3 regions of the Kosakonia calanthes genome follow, and region 1 is predicted to be linked to each of the others. Evidence: predicted binding sites of a transcription regulator. Region 1 holds the regulator's gene; each other region holds the start of a gene.
What was found. Region 1 encodes PurR, which represses purine synthesis genes. Its sites were predicted from a motif close to CANGCAAACGTTTGCNTG; they were not measured.
Positions count from the first base shown of each region.

Region 1 (3,390 bases):
CTAATATTTGCGCATTGGTTTCAAAATTTTTGCAGGCAGATTATGTGGTCAGAATATTCCCTTGAAGTGGTTGATGCGGTGGCGCGCAATGGCAGTTTTAGCGGTGCGGCGCAAGAGTTGCATCGCGTGCCTTCTGCGGTGAGCTATACCGTTCGGCAACTGGAAGAGTGGCTGGCGGTTCCGCTGTTTGTGCGTCGCCATCGTGATGTAGAGTTAACGCCCGCAGGCGTCTGGTTTTTGAAAGAAGGGCGTTCTGTTATCAAAAAAATGCAGGTCACCCGCCAGCAGTGCCAGCAAATCGCCAATGGCTGGCGCGGGCAACTGGCGATCGCGGTGGACAATATCGTTAAACCTTCGCGCACGCGGCAGCTAATCGTTGATTTTTATCGCCATTTCAGTGATGTCGAATTACTGGTTTATCAGGAGGTGTTTAATGGCGTCTGGGATGCGCTTTCTGACGGACGCGTTGAGTTGGCGATTGGCGCAACGCAGGCCATTCCGGTCGGTGGACGTTATGCGTTTCGCGATATGGGCATGCTTAGCTGGAAATGCGTGGTTTCCAGTCAACATCCTTTGGCTGCAATGCCCGGCCCGCTAAGTGATGAGACGTTGCGCAACTGGCCTTCGCTGATTCAGGAAGATACGTCGCGTTCATTACCGAAACGCATTACCTGGCTGCTGGATAACCAAAAACGCGTGATTGTCCCGGATTGGGAATCGTCGGAAGCCTGTCTCTCGGCGGGGCTGTGTGTGGGCATGGTGCCGGCGCATTTTGCCAGACCGTGGTTGGATAGCGGAGCCTGGGTGGCGCTCGAACTGGAAAACCCGTTTCCGGATGCGGCTTGCTGCCTGACATGGCAACAAAACGAGGCATCGCCCGCCTTAAATTGGCTGCTGGAGTACCTGGGAGATAGCGAAACGCTGAACAGTGAATGGTTGCGGGAGCCGGAGTAACGGCCCCCGCGAAAGAAGATTAACGGCGGTAGTCGCGGAACGGGCCATCGGCCACCGAGCGGCGCTCTACCAGGCGCGGATGCACCTCAATCGATTGCGACTCTTCACGTTTGTTGACGATGCGGTCAAGCAACATGGTAAAGGCGGTTTCACCCAATGAATCTTTCGGCTGATGAATCGTCGTCAACGCTGGCGTGAAGAAGCGAGAGTTGCGCACATTGTCATAACCGATAACCGAAATATCCTGCGGTACGCGTAAACCCATCTCATCAGCGGCGCACAGTGCGCCCATCGCCATAATATCACCGCCGCAAAAAACGGCGGTAGGGCGGTGCGACTGGCCGAGGATCTGCTGCATGGCGCGGTAACCAGATTCCGGTTCGAAGTCGCCCTGCACAATCCAGTTTTCCGGGACGGAAATCATGGCTTCTTCCATCGATTTCATAAAGCCCGCCAGACGGCCTGCGCCGGTATTACGCTCCAGCGGGCCGGGGATCACGCCGATATCGCGATGCCCGCGTTCAATAAGATAGCGGCCTGCCATATAACCGCCTTCGAAGGCGTTATCAATGACAGAATCGGTAAAATCGGCTTTTGCTTCGCCCCAGTCCATCACCACCATCGGAATGTGGCGATACTCTTCCAGCATGCTTAAAACAGATTCGGGATATTCAGAGCACATAACCAACAGGCCGTCGACGCGTTTTTGCGCCATCATCGACAAATAAGCGCGCTGTTTTTCGTGGCTATTCCATGCGTTACCCAGAATCAGGGTGTAGCCTTTCTGGAAACATTTCTTTTCGACAGCTTCGATGATTTCGGCAAAATAGGCCGCTTCGCTGCTGGTGGCCAATAAACCGATAGATTTTGTGTGATTGACTTTCAAACTGCGCGCCACGGCGCTCGGCGAATAGTGCAGTTCTTTGATCGCGGCCCACACGGCGTTGCGCGTCTCTTCGGCGACGAAGCGTGTTTTGTTAATTACATGTGATACGGTTGTAGTGGAAACGTTTGCTCGTTTCGCGACGTCTTTAATCGTTGCCATCAGATATTACTCCAGACCATATCGTAAGCTCCTGATAATACTTAAGGTAAACGTTTGCCTTTAAACACCCTGAACTCAGCAAAAAGAGTGCGGTACGCCGGGAAAACGACACTGGACGTCAGGAGGGGAGTCAATGGCCGGTACGCTTATAAATTTAGCGTCGAATTTTGTCTTATCTTGAGCAAAAGGGGAAGAGTTAAAACGATTCTCCCTCTAATTCCCGCAAGATTTTTAGGATAATTTGTGCAAAAATGCGCTATCTCACTTTTTGTGGGGAAATTAAAAGGAGAGAAATTGATGAGCACCGATCTTAAGTATTCATTATTCACCACCGTCATCGTTCTGGGTCTGATTGTTTTCGGCGCGCTGACCGCAGCACTGCATTGATCTATCGCGAGGGAGAGCTTTCTCCCTCGGTTTTCCTGCCTTATCTCCTGCATTTGTATCTGTTGCGCAATAATCTTTTGTCATTCAGCTAACTTCTAATTTATGTGACAGCTGTCATACTTTTGTCTTCAACGACAGAGTCGAGCGTCGGCATGTCATTTTCGGAGCCAAAATATGAAAATTAATTTCCCTTTGCTGTCCCTGGCTATCGGTGCCTTCGGTATCGGTACTACGGAGTTTTCCCCAATGGGATTACTGCCGGTGATTGCCCGCGGCGTTGACGTTTCCATTCCGGCGGCAGGGATGTTGATTAGCGCATACGCTATCGGCGTGATGGTCGGCGCCCCCCTGATGACGCTGCTGCTGTCGCATCGCGGTCGTCGTAACGCGCTGATCTTTTTGATGTCTATTTTTACCTTGGGTAACGTGTTGTCGGCCATTGCGCCAGACTACTCCACATTAATGCTCGCCCGCATCGTTACCAGCCTGAACCACGGCGCATTCTTCGGCCTCGGTTCGGTGGTGGCCGCAAGCGTGGTTGCGAAAGAAAAACAGGCCAGCGCAGTCGCCACCATGTTTATGGGGCTGACCATCGCTAATATCGGCGGCGTGCCTGCCGCTACCTGGCTGGGTGAAACCATCGGCTGGCGCATGTCATTTATGGCCACTGCCGGACTGGGCGTGATTGCTATGTTGAGCCTGTTCTTCTCTCTGCCAAAAGGCGGCGCGGGTGCGCGTCCGGATGTCCGCAAAGAGCTGTCAGTACTGATGCGTCCGCAGGTTCTCTCTGCGTTACTGACCACCGTGCTGGGTGCTGGAGCCATGTTTACGCTCTATACCTATATCTCTCCGGTACTGCATACCATTACTCATGCTACGCCGGTATTTGTTACCGCCATGCTGGTACTGATTGGTGTGGGCTTCTCGATTGGTAACTATCTCGGTGGGAAACTGGCGGACCGCTCTGTTACCGGCACGCTGAAAGGCTTCCTGGTGCTGCTGAT
Region 1 is NZ_CP151800.1:2,660,563-2,663,952, reverse strand. Features, by position in the region: gene punR (DNA-binding transcriptional activator PunR) at 43-954, shown strand; gene purR (HTH-type transcriptional repressor PurR) at 974-1,999, opposite strand; gene AAEY27_RS12455 (YnhF family membrane protein) at 2,297-2,386, shown strand; gene AAEY27_RS12450 (MFS transporter) at 2,561-3,390, shown strand, end outside.

Region 2 (3,390 bases), 1.3 Mb from region 1:
TGATGGAGTCACCGGTGTGAATCCCCATGGCGTCGAAGTTTTCAATTGAGCAGACGATGATGCAGTTGTCGTTCTTATCGCGCACCACTTCCATCTCGTACTCTTTCCAGCCAATCAGCGACTCATCAATCAGCAGCTCATTGGTCGGCGAGAGATCGAGGCCGCGGGCGCAGATCTCTTCAAACTCTTCGCGGTTATAAGCGATACCACCGCCGGTGCCGCCCATGGTAAAGGAAGGACGAATGATGCACGGGTAACCGACATCTGCCGCGACAGCCAGCGCTTCATCCATGGTATGCGCGATACCGGAACGGGCGGTGTCGAGGCCAATCTTTTTCATCGCGATATCGAAACGGCGACGATCTTCGGCTTTATCAATCGCGTCAGCGGTCGCGCCAATCATGGTCACGCCGAACTCTTCCAGCACGCCCTGGCGTTCCAGTTCCAGCGCACAGTTCAGCGCGGTCTGGCCGCCCATCGTTGGCAGCACGGCGTCCGGGCGCTCTTTTTCGATGATTTTGCGCACCACTTCCCAGTGGATCGGCTCGATGTAAGTCGCGTCTGCCATTTCCGGGTCGGTCATGATGGTTGCCGGGTTGGAGTTCACCAGGATGACGCGGTAGCCCTCTTCGCGCAGCGCTTTGCACGCCTGCGCGCCGGAGTAGTCGAATTCACACGCCTGGCCGATAACAATCGGGCCTGCGCCAAGGATCAGGATGCTTTTTAGGTCTGTACGTTTTGGCATGGCTCTTTTTCTCCTGATTATTTGGCGGTATTGCGATACTGCTCAATCAATTCAATAAAGTGGTCAAACAGCGGCGCGGCGTCGTGCGGGCCTGGGCTGGCTTCCGGGTGCCCCTGGAAACTAAAGGCTGGCTTGTCGGTGCGGTGAATGCCTTGCAGCGTGCCGTCGAACAGCGACTTGTGCGTTACACGCAGGTTGGCAGGCATGGAGGATTCATCAACCGCAAAACCGTGGTTCTGCGCGGTGATCATCACGGTGTTGTTATCAATGTCTTTCACCGGATGGTTACCGCCGTGGTGACCGAACTTCATCTTCACGGTTTTCGCGCCACTCGCCAACGCCAGCAACTGGTGGCCCAGGCAGATGCCGAATACTGGGATATCGGTTTCGAGGAGGGATTTAATCGCGTCGATAGCGTAGTCGCACGGTGCCGGGTCACCAGGACCGTTAGACAGGAATACACCGTCCGGGTTGAGTTTCAGAACGTCTTGCGCTGGGGTTTTCGCCGGAACGATCGTCAGGCGGCAGCCGCGATCCACCAGCATACGCAGAATATTGCGTTTCGCGCCGTAGTCGTACGCGACAACATGGTAAGGCAGCTCACTCTCTGGTTTCGCCTGCGGCAGCTCGCCGGTAAGCGTCCAACTGCCCTGTGTCCAGCCGTAGGTTTCCGCCGTTGTCACTTCCTTCGCCAGGTCCATACCGTTCAGGCCCGGGAAGGCTTTCGCTTTTTCCAGCGCCACGGCGGCGTCAACATTATCACCCGCGATGATGCAGCCGTTTTGCGCGCCTTTTTCACGCAGCAAACGGGTTAATTTACGGGTATCGATATCGGCAATCGCCACGATGTTATGACGCTTAAGGTAAGAAGAGAGGTCTTCGGTGCTGCGGTAGTTGCTGGCAATCAACGGCAGGTCGCGAATGACCAGGCCTTGCGCATGAACTTGAGAAGATTCTTCGTCAGCGGAGTTGGTGCCGACATTGCCGATATGAGGATAAGTAAGAGTGACGATTTGGCGGGAATAGGAAGGATCAGTGAGGATTTCTTGATAACCGGTCATTGAAGTATTGAAAACGACTTCCCCAACCGCCGTGCCCGTTGCCCCTATGGCCCGACCGTGAAACTGGGTTCCGTCTTCCAGAACCAATAGCGCTGACTTAATCAAAACACCCTCCAGAGAATATTCACTCACTTTATTTGCATATTAATTCATATTGAGATGATGAATCAATGCAAATTTGCTGGCCGTGGATTTTAGGCAAACGGCGGCATTCTGGAGAGATGTCGGTTAAAAGTCAACTTATCTGCCGTATTTTTCTTGCTGTTTCACGCCATTGCCTGGTTTTACAGGGTTTAACAGATAAAAAGATCAGATAAATAAGTCAGGAAAACGCTTGCGCGGCCAGAAAACTGTCTCGCAGATAAGCGATGCGCCAAAAAGTAGACCAGATGGTCAAAATTTACAAAATTGAAACATAAACCGGGGATATAAGTGTAGATTAGTTGAGTTTGGAGGGAAACGCAGCGTGAAAAGAATAAAATAAAAGGGCAATAAAATATTGCCCTTTGCAATCAAGTCATTATGACTGCAACAACCACATCACGAAGGGTAATAACTCTTACAAATTGTTGAGATCGAGCACATCTCGCATGTCAAAAAGACCATTTTTCTTATCCTTTAGCCATGAAGCGGAACGCACCGCGCCATTCGCAAACGTCATACGGCTTGACGCTTTATGCGTTATCTCTACACGTTCGCCGATATCGGCGAACATCGCGGTATGTTCGCCGACGATATCTCCGGCGCGAACGGTCGCAAAACCAATGGTGCCCGGGACACGCTCGCCGGTATGCCCTTCACGTGAATAAACCGCGCACTCTTTTAAATCTTTATTCAGTGACTTAGCGATCGCTTCGCCCATCGCCAGCGCGGTTCCTGATGGTGCATCAACCTTGTAGCGGTGGTGCGCTTCGACAATTTCGATATCTGTATAGTCGCCCATCACTTTCGCCGCTTTCTCCAGCAGCTTGAGCATGACATTGACGCCGACGCTAAAGTTGGCCGCAAACACAATAGCGATATCCTGCGCCGCATCGGTAATGGCCTGCTTGCCTGCGTCATCAAAACCGGTGGTGCCAATCACCATACCTTTGTGATGCTGGCGGCAAAATGCCAGATGGTTCAGCGTGCCTTCCGGGCGGGTAAAGTCGATAAATACGTCGAAATCGTCTTTCACCGCATCAAGGCTGCTCTGCACAGCCACACCGGTTTTCGCTACGCCGGCCAGTTCGCCCGCATCGCTTCCCAATAAGGAAGACCCTTCACGTTCCAGCGCCGCGCCAAGTGCGACGCCGTCCATTGCCAGCGCCGCCTGAATCAACTGGCGGCCCATACGTCCGCCAGCGCCCGCGATGGCTACGCGGATTGGTGCATCATGCATAGTTGTGCTCTTTTGTTAATTAAATGCGTAAAAATCGTTTCCAGATTAACCAGCCCCTGTCTGAGCCACCAGCCGAAAACGCCAATAATTAGAAATTAATGATATACAGCCGGAAATATCAGTAAAAAGCATGATGTTCTAAGGTGCCAGCGCCAGCACCTCTTCCACCCAATGGCGGAAACCATCGACATCAATATCCAGCG
Region 2 is NZ_CP151800.1:3,941,084-3,944,473, forward strand. Features, by position in the region: gene carB (carbamoyl-phosphate synthase large subunit) at 1-745, opposite strand, end outside; gene carA (glutamine-hydrolyzing carbamoyl-phosphate synthase small subunit) at 763-1,911, opposite strand; gene dapB (4-hydroxy-tetrahydrodipicolinate reductase) at 2,366-3,187, opposite strand; gene rihC (ribonucleoside hydrolase RihC) at 3,326-3,390, opposite strand, start outside.
Region 2: a site for PurR is predicted at 2,130-2,147, ahead of carA (glutamine-hydrolyzing carbamoyl-phosphate synthase small subunit). Genes of this name have one in related genera too.

Region 3 (3,390 bases), 340 kb from region 1:
GCCGGGTTGCGCCAGCAGGCACAATGCGGCGTTTTCGCCCGGTTCAACCACCAGCAAATTCACGCACTCTTGCGTGTCGCTTAACCAGACACAAGCACCTTCACCGGTGACCGGCGACCACAGCGCTTCGTGGGTCATAAAATGCCAGCTTTTCGGCATTTGCGGTTTGAGGAAACGAATGGCAACCAGCGCGTTGAGCACCAGTTCGGCGCGCTGCTCATTAGATAATTCTAAATCGCGGCATTTTTCATCGAAGGAGAAATAAAGTGCGGCGTCATCAACGCAAAAACCAGATGGCGAGAAAGCATCTGGTGTCAGCATTTTACGAGCGAATCGGGAGCGAAATAACATGCCATTGGCTAAATCGAGCATCATGCGGTCATGCTCATCATCGAAATACCAGCGCCAATTATCGTCAGGTTTAATTTGCATTTCTCTCTCCCCTTCCTTTAAACATCCTGTAACTTTTTCATCCTGTTTGCCGCCTCGTTAATTAATCTAATAATAAAAGACTAAAATGTTTAAATTAGCAACAGTGACGGAATATAAAACAACCAGGGCTGGAAATAAAGCCCTGGATGCAAAGGATGGGAAAAAGATTAGATATGAGTAACGATTTCTTTAATCAGCGGCGGGCCTTTAAAAATAAAACCAGAATAAATTTGCACCAGTGTCGCACCTGCCGCAATCTTCTCGCGGGCGGCGATCACCGAGTCGATACCGCCGACGCCAATAATCGGTAAGCGACCATTTAATTCCTGCGACAGTCTTCGGATTATTTCTGTACTTTTTAATTGCAGAGGACGGCCACTTAAACCACCCATTTCTTCGCAATGTTTCATTCCCTGCACTAACGATCTTTCCAGAGTTGTATTGGTGGCAATAACACCATCAATATTGTGGCGAACTAAACTATCGGCAACCTGGATCAGTTCTTCCTCAGAAAGATCCGGTGCGATCTTCACAGCCACCGGAACATATTTATGGTGGAGTTTTTGTAGATCGTTTTGCTTATTTTTAATTGCCGTCAGAAGATCGTCCAGCGCTTCGCCATATTGCAGCGTGCGCAGCCCCGGGGTATTAGGCGAAGAAATATTAATTGCGATATAACCGGCATAAGCATAGATTTTTTCCATGCAAATCAGGTAGTCATCTTTACCTTGCTCTACCGGCGTATCTTTATTCTTGCCAATATTAATCCCCAGCACACCGTCAAAATGCGACTTTTTAACGTTCTCGACCAGGTTATCCACGCCGAGATTGTTAAAGCCCATGCGGTTGATCAGGCCCTCGGCATCCACCAGCCGGAAGATCCTCGGCTTGTCGTTGCCCGGCTGCGGGCGTGGCGTAACGGTACCAATTTCGATGGAGCCAAACCCCATCGCACCCAGTGCATCAATGCATTCGCCGTTTTTATCCAGACCGGCCGCCAGGCCCAACGGGTTTTTAAAGGTCAGCCCCATACATTGAACGGGTTTTTCCGGTACGCGTTGGCGTACAAGGGCTTCAAGCGGCGTGCCGGTAATGCGGCGCAGTTGTTGAAACGTCAATTCATGAGCGCGTTCTGGATCGAACTGGAAAAGGGCTTTACGAACGAAGGGATAGTACATGAACTCTCCTGGATTCCCGGTGTGCAAACCGGGGGCGTATTATCAGCGAAAGCGCGCGGAAAAGGAATTGACCTGCGGCAAAAAAAGACAAATCGACGCAAACGTTTACCTTCTTCGCTTTCCTTTATGCAAATTTCGGCAATTTTTCTTCGAATAAATCATTTAGTGGAATAAATCGCCTCTGTCACACTGCGGCTAATTGTTATCAATGTTATCTAAAAGCAAACAATTGGTTATAAGGAGCGATTATGCGAGTTGTCACCCTGGCCGGAAGCCCACGCTTCCCTTCCCGCTCCAGCGCACTACTGGAGTATGCCCGCGAGCGGCTAAATGCGCAGGATGTTGAAGTGTGTCACTGGCATCTGCAAAACTTCGCACCGGAAGACCTGCTCTACGCGCGCGTTGATAGCCCGGCGTTGCAAACCTTTATTGAACAGTTGAAAGGCGCCGACGGGCTGATTGTCGCCACGCCTATCTATAAAGCCGCTTATACCGGCGCGCTAAAAACGCTGTTGGATCTGCTGCCCGAACGGGCGCTGGAAGGCAAAGTTGTGCTGCCACTGGCAACGGGCGGTACCGTCGCCCATATGCTCGCGGTCGATTATGCATTAACCCCCGTATTGAGCGCGCTCAAAGCGCAAGAGATCCTCCACGGCGTTTTTGCTGATGACAGCCAGGTGCTGGATTATCAGCACAAACCCCATCTCACCTCCAACTTGCAAACCCGCCTGGATAACGCGCTGGAAACCTTTTGGCAGGCACTGCACCGCCGCGATATTCAAGCACCGGATTTCCATTCCCCGCAAGGAGTCGCCCATGTTTAAGCATCTCAAACGCTCAGCGCACGGGCTCGTGCTGAGTAGTTTATTCGCTTTTTCCGCCTTGTCACACGCCGCCGAACCTGCGCCAGATGCGTTACGGATCGGCTACCAAAAAGGCAGCGTCAGTATGGTGCTGGCGAAAAGCCACGGGCTGCTGGAAAAACGTTACCCGAACACCAAAATCTCGTGGATTGAGTTCCCGGCCGGGCCGCAAATGCTGGAAGCACTGAATGTCGGCAGCATTGATCTTGGTAGCACAGGTGATATTCCGCCTATCTTTGCACAGGCTGCAGGCGCCGACCTGCTGTATGTCGGTGCTGAACCGGCCAAACCGAAAGCCGAAGTGATCCTTGTTGCACAAAACAGCCCAATTAAAACCGTCGCCGACCTGAAAGGACGAAAAGTCGCTTTCCAGAAAGGCTCCAGTTCGCACAATTTATTGCTGCGCGCGCTGCAACAAGCGGGATTGACATTCAGCGATATTCAGCCCGTTTATCTCAGCCCGGCGGATGCCCGAGCAGCGTTTCAGCAAAACAATGTCGACGCGTGGGCCATTTGGGATCCTTACTACTCCGCCGCGCTGTTGCAAGGCGGCGTGCGTGTGCTGAAAGACGGCGAAACCCTGAAGCAGACCGGATCCTTCTATTTGGCCGCGCGCCCGTATGCGGAGCAAAACGGCGCCTTTATTCAAGGCGTGCTGGATACCTTTAGCGAAGCCGATGCGCTAACCATTAGCCAGCGTGATGAAAGCGTTGCGCTACTGGCGAAAACCATGGGTCTGCCGCAACCGGTTATTGCCACCTATTTCGATCATCGTCCACCCACCAAAATCACACCGGTCAACGACGCCACCGCCGCGTTGCAGCAGCAAACCGCGGATCTCTTTTACGACAACCATCTGGTACCGAAGAAAGTCGATATCCGTAGCCGTATCTGGCAGCCAACCTCACAAGGAGCGA
Region 3 is NZ_CP151800.1:3,002,003-3,005,392, forward strand. Features, by position in the region: gene zapC (cell division protein ZapC) at 1-432, opposite strand, end outside; gene pyrD (quinone-dependent dihydroorotate dehydrogenase) at 600-1,610, opposite strand; gene ssuE (NADPH-dependent FMN reductase) at 1,859-2,434, shown strand; gene AAEY27_RS14180 (sulfonate ABC transporter substrate-binding protein) at 2,427-3,390, shown strand, end outside.
Region 3: a site for PurR is predicted at 1,705-1,722, ahead of pyrD (quinone-dependent dihydroorotate dehydrogenase). Genes of this name have one in related genera too.